DNA from 2 places in the Marinobacter sp. tcs-11 genome. Region 1 is predicted to be linked to the other one. Evidence: riboswitches for the same ligand, from Rfam matches in the RefSeq annotation. Region 1 holds a riboswitch; the other holds the start of a gene.
What was found. Region 1 has a riboswitch for thiamine pyrophosphate ahead of thiC (phosphomethylpyrimidine synthase ThiC). Riboswitches for the same ligand answer to the same signal wherever they lie in the genome.

Region 1 (7,358 bases):
TGACTGGGTGCTGGATCCGGTTCTTCAGATGATTGAACAGGCATGCTGTATTCCCCGATCCAGCCTTCCGATTCAAATTTGAGTTTCAAGTTATTCAGGTTATCCCATTCCATCGTCTGCTCTGGCCAACGATGACGATGTGTCGGAATCACATAGTAAGGAGTTACCAGAACATCCTCGCGTTGATTATCCGAGTAACCACCACCGATATCGGAATGCACCCCCGGCAATGAGATTTCCCGGAAGTTTTCAGGGAGACTGCCATCAGAATTCCGTAAGCTGTTGAGGGAGAAATTTTCCCGATGTTCGTCAGCTGCAATTAAATGCGCTGCGGCCTCTACCTTTTTGGGATCGAGATAGACAGTAACAGGTGCATTACGCTCATTCGACGGCGATAAATCAATGGCGAGCGGATTAATTACCGCAGCCACAGTGTCGAATACCCCCACAAAGCGGACAGCAACCTTACCTGGCCATTCCATGTCAAATGACTGAAACATCCGCCCCAGTGCACCAGTTGATCCTTCGAGTATTTCGTGGGCTGCCAAGCGAGCAGAGGCTGCGCCACGACTGAACCCGAATAAATCTACCGTTAGCGTTCTAATATTGCTCGAGAGTCCCAAACCATATATTCGCCGAACCACTCTAGAAAAGGCATTTCTCACCTGACTAACGATTCCTGTCTCCCCCATTCCAGAAACAGATCCAACCAACGAGTCACCTTCGCCAGTTTTAGTGCCAATACCAGGTGCATAAATCCATAGACGATGTGTAGCTCGACCATTCGATTCTTCACTGGACTCAATATAATGACGAGCCAGCTTCGCCACATTACTCGGCGCATTGCCATAACTCCCACCCAATGCCAGAGACAATCGATACTCACATTCCTCCAGTGACATCTCGCCGCGCTCAAAAGCCTCAACGCATTCGGTCGCCACTCGCTCTTCCAGTTCCCTGGAATTTTCAGCATTGTTGAGGGTGCCATCAGTGAAGATGCCGATTTCGAGATGGACCTCCGGAGGTGCTTCGGTGGTGGAAGATTCGGTCGTCTTGGTCAGTGGAGAGACAGGCAAAACGTTTTTCGAGAATGAGCTGGGTGAGCCGCCGGATTGAACGTCTTGCCGCGAAGCCTGCTCGCGCTGTTTAAGGCGATACTCCATCGCGAAATCGCCTGAAGGCAGACTTCCCACGCCCAGACTGCCCTGAACCCGCAAATCTCCCGGGGTAATACCGTGCTGATTCAGAGCGTTTACTCCGGCGATGATCTCATGATCAACTCCGGCGTCTGTCACCTGCCAACGGCCCTCGCCTCTCTCCCCCTCACGCCAACGCACGACGGGTGAGGATGGTGCGCCATCAATACTGTCAAAAACCAGAAGAAGTCGCCCATCCCGTATTTCCCGGAGGACATTTTCGATATGCGTATTGCGCTGTTCCTTAAACGCACGTGCTCCCAGACCGTAAGTTGCCGGCCGTCCAAGCAGACGCTCAAGGTTCAGGTTGGGGTCGTTCTGAATAAAACCGCGGGCTTTTTCCAAGGCAAAGAAGGGCGATTCCAGCCCTGGCAGATCTGCAGCCTGCAGATCCTGAGGTTGTATGATTTTCATTGCGTGTCATCCGTTGACGGGTGCTGATTTTCCCTGTGAAATCCCTTTCACAGGGATGTCATATTATCAAAGTCGTCAACGTAAACCGTGATCTGCCTTCAGCCAGGCCCGAATCAATACCCGGTACTCTTCTCATCCAGGTCAAACTCGAAACTGGCCGCCCGGCGGACTTCCGTTTTGAAGCATCCCGAGGGGTCAAGTTCCAGCCAGCGATAGCCGGGGGCCAAAGGCTCCACGGCAAAGTCGCTGGATCCTGTGGCAAACTGGATGCAGGTGGAGGGTGTAGCCAGCAGACATGCACCATTGCGCTGCTGTTCAAGCTCTTGATGAATATGACCCCATAGCACCACACGAACCTGCGGATGCCGGTCAATCACTTGCCAGAAGGCGTCCCGGTTTTTGAGCCCGATTTTTTCCATCCAGTCTGAGCCGATATCCACCGGGTGGTGATGCAGGCAAACCATAGCAGGCAGCTCTGGCCGTTCGGACAGAGCCCGATCGAGAAAACTCAATTCATCGGCCGAAAGCTCACCAAACACTTTGCCGTGTACCGAGGAATCCAGCATGACAAACTGCCAGCCGCCCTGTATCCATTGTTTCTGATCAGAGCCGGTCTCCGCCGCAATCGCAGACAACAGCGCAGAATCGTCGTGATTACCAGCAATCCAGAGCGAGGGGCAATCAAACGCCTGCAGTTGTTCACCGAAATACCGGTAGGCCTCCGGCGATGCATCCTGGGTGAGGTCTCCGGTGGCAAGAATCAGGTCGGGCTGGCCGTGATTGCGAAGCACTTCGCCAATCACCGCCGCCAGGCTGTCACGGGTGTTGACTCCCAGCAAGGCGCCATCCGCAGACGCCATCAGGTGCGGATCGGTAAGCTGCAACACATTGAGTGGGCGCGCCGTTGTGGGTTTGGTCATGCCAGGCCTGTTCTGTTTTCTGCAAGCAGTTGATAATCCAGACAAGTGTACGATGGCTGAGTTCAGATTGATTGTTCACGAATGGAAGGTGGATCACATTCTGACCAGCGGCACGCTAGATTTTGCAGTATTTGACAACTCTGCCACAGGTCCGACAACCGACTTTATAGACTTTCGGCGAACTGAGAAACCGTGCAGAGATGATGTCTTTCAATCGATGCCTTCGCCCGCCGACCAGGCTGCATGCTCCATCGGCAGGTGCCCGAAACGCAGGCAGTAGTCCAGCCAATCGGCCAGGAAGCCGTTCACCTGAACCTTTTCATCCGGGTGATGCATAAACCGGTTCGGATAGTCATTCACGGGCGCAATCTGTCGCTGCCGGTAGCAGCTGATTACTTCGGCCATCAGGGCGTCGTGGTATACGCGCACTGTCATCCGCGGGTTATTCAGCCACCGACCACTATTGTGAACTTGTTCCAGCAACAGGGTTTCGGTGAATCTGGCCGTCTGCAGTACTTCAATCCGCACCCGGCCCAGGTACTGGTTCTCCCGGTGCAGTTCGAACTCACATACGGGCTTGCCATCCACCTCAAGCTGGCGCAGCTTGCGCAGGCGCTGATAGTTGCCGTCGCAGAGTGCCCCCAACTGGCGCAGGTCCGGCACATACTGCCTGGGCCGTTTTACCCACTCCGTCATGCTTGCCACTCCCGCCGCAAACGCTCCCGGTTCAGTTGCAGCCACTGGATGGCAATAATCGCGGCGGCGTTATTGATGCGGCCATCAGCAATCATGGCAAAGCATTCATCCGCTGACACCACGTGGCTGAGAATGTCCTCGTGCTCATGTTCCATACCGAAAACACCACCAGCCTCGGCGGTGCTGATCTGACCGCAATACAGGTGGATCATTTCCGTGGTACCGCCTGGGGACACCAGGTAATCGCAGATCTTGTCCAGGCGACTGAAACTCAGCCCAGCCTCTTCCTGACCTTCTCGCTGAGCCACCTCTTCCGGGCTCTCACCATCCTCATTCATACCAGCAACAAGCTCCAGTAACCAGGGGGACTGATTACGGCCGAGCGCACCCAGACGAAACTGCTCCAGAAGTACAACCTCGTCGCGCCCCGGATCGTATGGCAGCACGCAGGTGGCATCACCTCGGATGAACAGTTCCCGGCTAAAAACGGGCATGTCGCGGCCATCGAAGCGCGGATGTGTCAGCCAGAGTTTGTCCATGCGGAAGAAGCCCTGGAACACAGTTTCGCGCATTTCAACTTTGACATCACTGGCGTTGAACTGGAATGGTTTTGGCATTACTGCTTCCGGTTGCACATTCGGCCTTGAACGATAGCCGGAGCCACGGCGGGGTGCAAGTTAACAGCCCGCCAGGCTCGGATTCACGCTATGGCGGAAGCATGCAGATGCGGGTCAGACCTTGTCGTAGATCTTGCTGCCTGATTCCACGAATTCCCGCGATTTCGCCTGCATACCGGCGTCAATCGCCGATACCTCATCAATGCCTTGCTCTGCCGCGTAGTCCCGGACTTCCTGGGAGATCTTCATGGAGCAGAACTTAGGCCCGCACATGGAGCAGAAATGCGCCACCTTGGCCGATTCCTTGGGAAGGGTTTCGTCGTGGTAGGCGCGGGCGGTGTCCGGGTCCAGGCCGAGGTTGAACTGGTCTTCCCAGCGGAACTCGAAGCGGGCCTTGGACAGCGCGTTGTCGCGGATCTGGGCGCCTGGGTGGCCTTTGGCGAGATCGGCAGCGTGGGCGGCGATTTTGTAGGTGATGATGCCGGTTTTTACGTCGTCTTTGTTGGGCAGGCCCAGATGCTCTTTCGGGGTGACGTAGCAGAGCATGGCGCAGCCATACCAGCCGATCATCGCCGCGCCGATGCCGGAGGTGATGTGGTCATAGCCCGGGGCAATATCCGTGGTCAACGGGCCGAGGGTGTAGAACGGCGCCTCGTCGCAGCATTCCAGCTGCTTATCCATGTTTTCTTTGATCAGGTGCATGGGCACGTGGCCGGGGCCTTCGATCATGCACTGGACGTCGTGTTTCCAGGCAATTTTGGTCAGCTCACCCAGGGTTTCCAGTTCGCCGAACTGGGCTGCGTCGTTGGCGTCGGCGATGGAGCCGGGGCGCAGGCCGTCGCCAAGGCTGAAAGAGACATCGTAGGCTTTCATGATTTCGCAGATGTCTTCGAAATGCTCATACAGGAAGCTTTCTTTGTGGTGCGCCAGGCACCACTTGGCCATGATGGAACCACCCCGGGAAACGATGCCGGTGGTGCGTTTGGCGGTGAGGGGCACGTGGTGTAAACGAACACCCGCGTGGATGGTGAAGTAATCCACGCCTTGCTCGGCTTGTTCGACCAGGGTGTCCCGGAAGATTTCCCAGGTCAGGTCTTCCGCAACGCCGCCCACCTTTTCCAGCGCCTGATAGATAGGCACGGTGCCGATGGGAACCGGGGAGTTGCGGATGATCCATTCGCGGGTTTCGTGGATGTTCTTGCCGGTGGACAGGTCCATCACCGTATCGGAACCCCAGCGGATACCCCAGGTGAGCTTTTCCACTTCGTCTTCGATAGACGAGGTGACCGCGGAGTTGCCGATGTTGCCGTTGATCTTCACCAAAAAATTGCGGCCAATGATCATCGGCTCGATTTCCGGATGGTTGATGTTGGCGGGGATGATGGCCCGGCCACGGGCGACTTCATCGCGCACGAACTCCGGAGTGATTTCCGCAGGCAAACTGGCCCCGAATGACTGGCCGGGGTGCTGGTCCGCCAGTAGGCCGTTGTCCCGGGCTTCCTGCAGCATCATATTTTCCCGGATGGCCACGTACTCCATTTCCGGCGTAATAATCCCCTGGCGTGCGTAGTGCATCTGGCTGACGTTTTTGCCGGGCCTGGCACGCAGGGGTTTGCGTTCATCCATAAAGCGGAGCGGGTCCAGCTGCGGGTCTTTCATGCGACGGCGGGTGAATTCGGAGGTGTAGCCTTCCAGTTGCTGTACATCGCCCCGCTCGGCAATCCAGGCGGCGCGAACCGGCGGCAAGCCCTTGCGCAGATCAATGGTGGCTTCCGGGTCTGTGTAGGGCCCAGAGGTATCGTATACCACCACGGGCGGGTTCTTCTCGCCACCCATTTCAGTGGGAGTGTCGCCCACAGTAATTTCCCGCATTGGCACCCGCAGATCGGGTCGGCTACCCTGCACGTATATTTTTCGTGAGCTTGGTAATGGTTTGATTGCTGCGGAGTCTACTTTTGCGGAGTCGCTGAGGTATGCTGGTAAGTCCGTCATGATCTGCTCCCGGATGGTCTTGTGGTATCGGGTCGCGTATGACGGAGTTGCGACAGACTGCCCTACAGGCTTAGTGTCGCGGTTCATCTGGTCTTAATCCCTACGCCGGTATTATCCGGATCAGGTCGCGGGTTCTGCGTTGCAATCTCAGCCGATCGCCAGTTTATGGCGAATCAGCACCCCGTCAGGACGCGATTCTGAATTCGTTTGTCCACAAAATACGTGGACTTAGCAAGTCTAGAGACGGGAGCGATTATTGTCCATAATGGTCAACCAATACCTTTGGGTCATTGCCGGGCAGATTCCCGGAGTCAGTATTTCAGGAGAACCAATGAAAAAACGTTTACTTCCAGGATTGATCACCCTGCTCGCAGCCCAGCCCGCTTTCTCTCTGGATCTTGTGGAGGCTTATGAGCAGGCACTGTCATATGACTCCGGCATTGCCTCTGCCATGGCACAGTTCCAGGCCCAGCAGGCAACCAGCGATGTCAGCAAGAGCGCCCTGCTGCCCAAAATCTCGGCGGTTGGGTCAGCAAGCTACACACGTTTCAAGCCCAGGAATATACCCGGGGGGGCAAACGCCGATGAGCTGGTGCGGCAACTCTTCGCGGGAGACAGTTATCGAACCTACCGCTACGGCGTCGAGCTGACCCAGCCACTGTTCCGGGCTCAAGACTGGTTCAGCTACGAAGCCAGCCAGTTCCAGGCCGAGGCGGCCGAGGCCCAGTACAACCTGGCCCAGCAACAACTGATTCTGGATGTGGCAACCGCCTACTTCGATGTCCTGCGCGCCAAGGACACCGTCACAACCGCAAAAGCGACTGAAACGGCCATCCAGCGCCAGTACGAACAGGCCCGGGAACGGTTTGACGTGGGGCTCATTGCCGTCACCGAAGTCTATGAAGCGCGTGCCAGCTACGACGATGCCAGGAGCCAGCGCATCGCCGCCGACAACGACCTGAATGTGGCCAGGGAACAACTGGCCCGGTTAACCGGAGAATATCCGGACGCCATGGAAAATCTCAGGCAGAATTTTCCGCTCGGGCGCCCGGAGCCCATGGATCCGACTTCGTGGGAAGCAACCGCGGTGGAGCAAAACTGGTCTATTCAGGCGGCCCTGAGGCAACTCAATGCCAGCGAAGCCAGCCTGAAAGCGGCAAAGTCCGGTCATTTGCCAACCCTTGAGCTGAGCGCCTCCTACCAGGAAACCAGTCTGGAGAACGCCCTTTTTACCCAGCAGGAGCGCAGCCAGTCCGTTGCCTCACTGTCACTGACCATCCCGCTCTACACGGGCGGCGGCACCCAGGCCGGCGCCCGGGAACAGCGTTCGCTGGTCACCGCCGCCGAACAGGACCTGAATACGGTGCGCCGGGATGTACAGGTGAACACCCGCAGCCTGTTCCTGACCGTGAACAACAACGTGGAGACAGCCTCTGCCCTTGAGCAAACCATCATCTCCCGCCGCAGTGCACTGGATGCAACCCGCGCCGGCTATGATGTAGGTACCCGGAACATTGTGGAAG
Region 2 (7,358 bases), on a different contig from region 1:
TACGGATTCCGCCTTCGCCGTCAACACCTTTTTTTCAACTTTCTGTTTTTACTGAAAATCTGCACAAAGTTTAGCCAGCAACGATTCAGGATCGATCCCCAGCCACCGCTGTGGCATTACGCGCGCCGGCCAGCTGCCCGGCGGAATCGCAGTTCAGGTAACTGGAGGACTGGAGCCATTCCTGATCGGGATAGTATTTAAACACCAGCTGTCCGCCCTTGAGCTCGTCTACCACGGTTTTGATGATTTGATTGTCTACCGCCGGGCAGCCATGACTACGGCCGATTCTGCCGTACTTTGTTACCCAGCTGTCCTGAACGTAGTCTGCACCATGGATAACAATTGCCCGCTGACGAGCCAGGTCGTTGAAACCCGGTTCCAATCCATCAAGGCGCAACGAATAGCCATGGGAACCCCGATAGGATTCGGCGGCTTTGAACAGGCCGATACTGGACTTGTGACTGCCCTCGATATTGGAAAATGCGGTTGCCTCAGCATTACCAGAGTTTTTACCGTGAGCCACGAGGTCACGAAGGATTAATTCTCCTTCGTTCAGATCAAACAACCATAGCCTTTCTTTGGAGGACGGCAAAGAGAAGTCGATCACCGCCAGCCGCTCTGGCATGGCCGTGCCATTGCTGATGGCGCAACGGGTTGCCTTGAGTGCAGCTTCGAGAACCTGTGGGCTGAGCTTGGGAGCCGCGGAAGCCAAACGTCCAAACATCTCCTCGTTCGCGGTTTGGGCGTGGCCTGCGGCCGACAACCCAAGGGTAAAAAGCGCGCCTGCAACCAGGGCAGAAATCTTTCGTCGTTTGTGATGCTTTGGCATCAAACTTACCTCTCAACCAGATAGAAGCTGCATAAATCCGCAGATCAAAAAATGCCCCATTCTATCAATAAAAAATGAGACACCCGTCATCGCCGTACAAAAAATAAACAAGCAGTAATCAAACATACGAATTCCGGGGTGTGGCTCCGGCGTGATAGCATTGACTCAACTCAACGGGGTGCCTGGAAGGGCTGAGACCATACCCGCGGAACCTGACCCGGTTAATACCGGCGTAGGGATTGAGTCACCACCTTTCGTGGTGTTCGCGGCATGGCACCCCCGCTACTGAACAAGGTGCCAATGTATGATTTCACGCTTGATTCCCGCGTTGTTCGCCGTGTCGCTGCCGCTGATGGTTGCCGCCGATGAACCGACCGTCCTGAATGTGTATACCCATCCCTCCTTTGCCGCCGAATGGGGCCCGGGGCCCGCGGTTAAAGAGGCGTTTGAAGCCCAATGCGGGTGCTCCCTGAACTACACCGTATTGGACAGCGGCGGAGACATTCTGCAAAGGCTCCGGCTGGAAGGAAGCTCCACTCCGGCAGATGTGGTTCTGGGGCTGGATACCGGCACCATGGAGACCGCTCGGCAAACCGGCCTTCTGGGCCGCCACGGCCAATCACTGGGACGCCTGGCATTGCCTGTTAACTGGGACGACGACACTTTCGTGCCCTACGACTGGGGCTATTTTGCCTTTGTCTACGATACCGAGCAGTTGTCGGAGCCGCCCTCAAGCCTTGAAGAACTGGTCAACGCGCCAGACGATCTCAAGATCATTATTCAGGATCCGCGCACCAGCACACCGGGACTCGGCCTGTTGCTCTGGATGCATGCCGTCTATGGTGATGAAGCGCCCGCAAAGTGGCAGCAGCTCAGCGACAAGATTCTCGCAACCACCCAAAGCTGGAGTGACGGTTATTTCTCGCTATTCATGAATGGCGAAGCGCCTATGATCCTCTCTTACAGCACCTCTCCTGCGTATCACATGGCTATCGACAAAACTGACCGTTATCAGGCGGCCCGTTTCAATGAAGGACATTACCTGCAGGTCGAAGTCGCCGCCCTGGTGGAAAGCTCCGATAACAAGACACTTGCCAGAGAGTTTCTGGACTTCATGCTGACCGCGGACTTCCAGCGTCATATTCCACTGAAGAATGTGATGTATCCGGCCGTTGATCTTGGGGATGAATTGCCAGAGGTTTTCGACAAGCTGATTACACCATCCGAAGCCCTGTATATAAATCCCGCGAAAGTTGCCACCATTCGCCGACAGTTGGTGAACGACTGGCTTGATGCACTGACCGACTGATGTGATGCCAACACACGCGAGTGCCGTCCCCTTCAGCCATCCTGGCTGGCAAATCTGGCCCGGCCTGTTACTCGGCACCGGGCTATTGCTGCTCGTGGCACTTGGCTTGGGGAGCATACTACAGGAGGCCGGAGAGCTGGATCCGGGGCGCACGCTGGCAAGTTCCTATTTCCAGAGCGTGGTCCGATTTACCCTTTGGCAGGCCTTTTTATCCGTCCTGTTAAGCCTGGCGCTGGCGCTCCCGGTGGCGACCGCCCTCGCCCGCTACAGAGGCTTCCCTGGTCGCACATTGATTCTGCGGCTGATGGAGTTGAGTCTGGTTTTACCCACTATCGTGGCAGTCTCAGGCATCATAGCGGTGTTTGGTCGGCAGGGCTGGTTCACCGGTCTGCTCAATATCTGGCTTCCTGGTAATGGATGGAATCTTTATGGGCTGAACGGCATTCTGCTCGCCCACGTGTTCTTCAATGCGCCACTGGCGGCCCGAATCCTGTTGCAGGCTCTGGATTCCATACCCGCGCCACGAATGAGAACCGCCTCTCAGCTTGGGCTCGGCGGCTGGTGGCTGTGGCGTGCGGTACACTGGCCCGCCATCAAACCGGTACTGCCCGGCGTGGCGGCACTGGTGTTCACGCTGTGCTTCACCAGTTTTGCCATCATCATGACGCTGGGCGGAGGGCCAGGAACAACCACCCTGGAAGTCGCCATCTACCAGGCCCTGCGCTTTGAATTCGATTTCGCCCGTGCCGCGCTGTTTGCCATTCTGCAGCTGTTGATCTGTGGCATCCTCTGGTGGCTGGTTTTCCGGAAGCGTCTGGACACCGCTGTACTGCCAAACCGCCGGTTATCACGTCCGGTCCCTCTGTTTGCACGGCCCTGGCAAGGGTTTTCAGCGGGTCTGCTCCTGGCGATTTTCACGGCCTTTCTGATCGCGCCACTACTGGCCATTATCCTGCGCGGTTTACCGGCGTTATGGCCAACGGCGGATGCTTCTTTTATTTACCAGCAGCTCTTGCCGGCCACCGCCCGCAGTCTGTTAATCGCCATTCCGGCCGGGCTCGGTTCGGTGGTCGTTGCCTTGCTAACCCTGGCGGCAGCCAACCGGGCTCGTCGGCGCTGCCTGGCCATAGTGCCGGCCGTCACTGGCTACCTCCCATTGATCGTACCGCCTCTGGTACTGGGGACCGGGCTTTTTATTCTGCTAAGGCCGCAATTGGGGAATACCATGCAGGGATGGTTCCTGGTGGGCCTGATCAACGGGCTGATGGCCGTGCCGTTTGTCTTGCAGATTCTGCGCGGACCACTGGCAAGCCTGGATGCCGACTCACTCAGACAGGCAGACCAACTGGGCCTCCTGGGCTGGTATCGATGGCGATGGCTGTATTGGCCGCATCTGCGCCGTCCAGTTGCTCTGGCCCTGGCGTATGGTGTGGCATTATCTCTGGGTGACTTCGGTGTTATCGCCCTGTTCGGCAGCCCGGGCAAACCCACGCTCCCGGTTTTGCTTTATCAGCAACTGGGCAGTTACCGGTTGGCGGAAGCTGCAGGTACCGGGCTCTGGCTGTTGGGGCTACTGGTACTGATCTTTGTATCGCTCTCCCGTGTTCCCGGCGTTAAGTCCAGAACAACTTCCGCTGCGAGCCAACCACTGCCGGAGCCTGAACATGCTTGAGATCAAAGATCTGGCCTTCGAGTATGGGCCTGACGGTCGTCTCTGGCGATTCGATTTTTCCGTGCCTGCCGGCGAATGTCTGGCCATCCAGGGCCCCAGCGGTTCCGGCAAATCAACCCTGCTCAGTCTGGTTGCAGGTTTTCTCCCGCCAGCCAGCGGCCGGATTCTCTGGCAGGACAAGCCGATCCACTTGCTAAAGCCCTGGCAGCGCCCGGTCACGAGCGTGTTCCAGGAACACAACCTGTTCGAGCACCTGGATGTCTTTACCAATATTGGCCTTGGCATTCACCCCGGCCTCAAGCTGGATGAATCTCAACGCCACGCCATTGAAGCCGGACTGGAACGCACCGGGTTAGCAGGTTTCGGTCCCAGAATGCCTGGCGAGCTTTCCGGTGGCCAACGCCAGCGCGTTGCCTTGCTGCGAGCCATCCTGCGGCGCCAACCATTGCTCTTGCTGGATGAGCCGATGACGGGCCTGGACACCGAGACCCGGAAGATTCTGTACGCCATGCTGCTGGAAGAGAAAGCCCGGGGCATCACCATGCTACTGGCCAGTCACGATGAAGAAGAACGCAGAATACTGGCAGACAGCCACTGGAATCTTTAAGCTTTCAGAGAACTCAAACAGGGACTCCGTGACTCCGTGGCAAACGAACCAGGCCTATCTCAGCCACTTGGCGCCCACACTCCCGGTAACGCCGAATTCGGTGGCCATACGCTGAAGTTTTCCGGCGACTGGACTCTGTCCCACTATTCCGTCCTGAATCGGCAAACAACTGCCCTGAAACCTCGTGCAGCCGGCTGCAACCCGGATTTTTCCGGCCTGGGCCGCCTGGACACTGCCGGCGCTTCGTTGATGGTGAAACTGCTTGGCAGCGAGGCTCTGATCAGCGCTCTGCAACGAGCTGAATTACCGGATGAACAGCGCGCCCTGATACAGGCGGTTGCTGAAGCCATGAACCAGCCATCGGCGGCGGTCGCAACCGTTAACCCGGTCGTGGCGTTTCTGGCGGAGATCGGAAAGAAGGTGACCACGCTGGGGCAACTTGTCTGGTTGCTGGCCGGGTTTATTGGCCAGACGCTGGGCACCCTGTTCTACATCCTGCCCCGGCCTACTCGCTGGCGTATAACACCCTTTGTGGCGGCACTACACGACACCGGCCTGAATGCCCTGCCCATTGTTGCCCTGCTTACCTTTCTGGTTGGCGCCGTGGTTGCGTTTCTTGGCGCGACAGTTCTTGAGGACTTTGGCGCAACCATTTACACCGTGGATCTGGTGGCGTTCTCGTTCCTGCGGGAGTTCGGCGTACTTCTGGCAGCCATCCTGCTGGCCGGCCGAACCGCCAGTGCATTCACCGCACAGATTGGTGCCATGAAAGTCAATGAAGAACTCGACGCTATTCGCACCCTGGGTCTCAATCCGGTGGAACTGCTGGTCGTTCCCCGGGTATTGGCAATGATGTTCAGCCTCCCCATTCTCACGTTTATCGGCATGATCTCGGGCATGGTCGGTGGGGCTGTGGTCTGCGCAGTGGCTCTGGACATTCCACCCAGCCAGTTCATTGCCATTGTCGAACGGGATATCGCCCTGAAGCACTTCCTGGTCGGCCTTGGCAAGGCGCCGGTGTTCGCATTTCTGATCGCCGTCATTGGTTGCCTGGAAGGCTTCAAAGTGGCCGGCAGTGCTCAGTCTGTCGGGGAACACACCACCTCCAGCGTGGTGCAGTCTATCTTTATGGTGATACTGCTGGATTCCGTGGCAGCGCTGTTTTTCATGGAAATGGGTTGGTAAAGCATGGCGGATCATCCGGTCATACAGGTACGCGCACTCGACAACCGGTTCGGCAGCCACATCGTTCATGAGAAACTCGATCTGGATCTGTATCCCCGGGAGATTCTGGGTGTGGTCGGCGGTTCCGGCACCGGCAAGTCCGTTCTTTTGCGCAGTATAGTTGGCCTGAATCCACCGTCCGGCGGGCACATCACCGTTTTTGGTGAAGATTTGACGGAACTATCCGCCACCGAACGCTCTCGCTATGAGCAACGTTTCGGGGTTCTGTTTCAGGGCGGCGCCTTGTTCACGTCACTGAACCTTGAGCAGAACATCGCGCTGCCGCTGATTGAACACGCCCGACTGTCGCGGGCCGAAGCGGAGGAACTGGCCCGAATGAAGCTGGCCTTGACCGGCCTGCCACCAGAAGCCGCCACGAAATACCCGGCCGAACTCTCCGGCGGTATGGTCAAGCGGGCGGCCCTGGCCCGGGCGCTGGCGCTGGACCCGGAAATCCTGTTTCTGGATGAACCAACCGCCGGTCTGGACCCGATCGGCGCTGCTGCCTTTGACGAGCTGATTGTCACCCTTCGCAACGCACTGGGCCTGACGGTATTTCTTGTTACCCACGATCTGGATACCCTGTACACCACCTGTGACCGTGTTGCGGTTCTGTCTCAACGCAGGGTGCTGGTTGCCGATACTCTGGAAAAGGTGGCACAAACCGACGATCGCTGGATTCAGGACTACTTCCATGGTCCCCGTGGCCGCGCGGCGATTACAGCCCACAACAGGCTAACCAAACAGGAGCCCGGTTAATGGAGCCCAAGGCCCATCACGTTATCATCGGATTCTTCACGCTTGCGGCAGTCATCGCTGCCTTGCTGTTTGCCCTGTGGCTTGGAAAATCATCTACCGACACTAACTGGGCCTATTACCGGATCGGGTTTGATCACCCGGTTGGCGGGCTGGCCAAGGGTAACCCGGTCCTCTATACCGGCGTCCCGGTGGGCGACGTGCTGGATCTTACCCTGGCGCCGGACAACCCCGCCCATGTGCGGGTACTGGTGAGGGTGAATCAGGATATTCCGGTACGGGAGAATACCCGCGCGGGCCTGGTACTGGCCAACATAACCGGCAGCATGAGCATACAGTTTACCGGAGGCACACCAGACAGCCCCATTCTGGAAGGCCACAAAGCCAATCCACCGCTGATAGCCGCCGAGCCTTCGGCCTTCAGTAACCTGCTGACCAATGGCGAGGCCATGCTCGGCAAAGCAGAGCAGTTGCTGGAGAATGCCAACCGGCTGATGTCCGAAGACAACCTGAGCAACATTGCCGAAATTCTTGAAAACGCCCGCCAGGCCAGTGAATCCCTGCTGGCGAGCCGGGACGAGCTTGAGGCGCTGATGACCCGGTTCGATGAAGCCGGCATCCGTGCCGAAGAAGCTGCCATCAAGGTGTCTGCCGCGGCAGACAGGTCCCGAGAGGTCCTGGATGAGCGGGTGGAACCGGTTCTCCTGGCCATGTCCAGGGCGCTGACCACCCTTCAACCTACCCTGGATCGACTGGACACCCTCACCGGCGACAATGAACTGGCGCTGGACGCTGGGCTTCAGGGTCTGGGAGAAATAACCCCTGCATTGCGGGAGCTGCGTAGCACCTTGCGCAACCTGAACTCGTTTACCCGCAGGCTGGAGCAGGACCCCACCGGAACCTTGTGGGGCGGCACCGGCATCAAGGAGTACGAACAATGAAAGTGCTATCCGCTCTCGCC

Region 2: it holds a riboswitch for thiamine pyrophosphate, as region 1 does, so the genes downstream of both, thiB (thiamine ABC transporter substrate binding subunit) here and thiC (phosphomethylpyrimidine synthase ThiC) in region 1, are expected to answer to the same signal.

What each region holds. Positions count from the first base shown of each region.
Region 1 is NZ_LLYU01000009.1:68,944-76,301, reverse strand. Features, by position in the region: gene ARC85_RS11795 (T6SS phospholipase effector Tle1-like catalytic domain-containing protein) at 1-1,610, opposite strand, end outside; gene cpdA (3',5'-cyclic-AMP phosphodiesterase) at 1,724-2,530, opposite strand; gene ARC85_RS11785 (DUF1249 domain-containing protein) at 2,741-3,226, opposite strand; gene ARC85_RS11780 (NUDIX domain-containing protein) at 3,223-3,843, opposite strand; gene thiC (phosphomethylpyrimidine synthase ThiC) at 3,958-5,835, opposite strand; TPP riboswitch at 5,916-6,029, opposite strand; gene ARC85_RS11770 (TolC family outer membrane protein) at 6,167-7,358, shown strand, end outside.
Region 2 is NZ_LLYU01000032.1:99-7,456, forward strand. Features, by position in the region: gene ARC85_RS18885 (murein L,D-transpeptidase catalytic domain family protein) at 86-829, opposite strand; TPP riboswitch at 994-1,085, shown strand; gene thiB (thiamine ABC transporter substrate binding subunit) at 1,134-2,138, shown strand; gene thiP (thiamine/thiamine pyrophosphate ABC transporter permease) at 2,143-3,810, shown strand; gene ARC85_RS18900 (thiamine ABC transporter ATP-binding protein) at 3,803-4,417, shown strand; gene ARC85_RS18905 (MlaE family ABC transporter permease) at 4,454-5,602, shown strand; gene ARC85_RS18910 (ABC transporter ATP-binding protein) at 5,606-6,400, shown strand; gene ARC85_RS18915 (MlaD family protein) at 6,400-7,338, shown strand; gene ARC85_RS18920 (ABC-type transport auxiliary lipoprotein family protein) at 7,335-7,358, shown strand, end outside.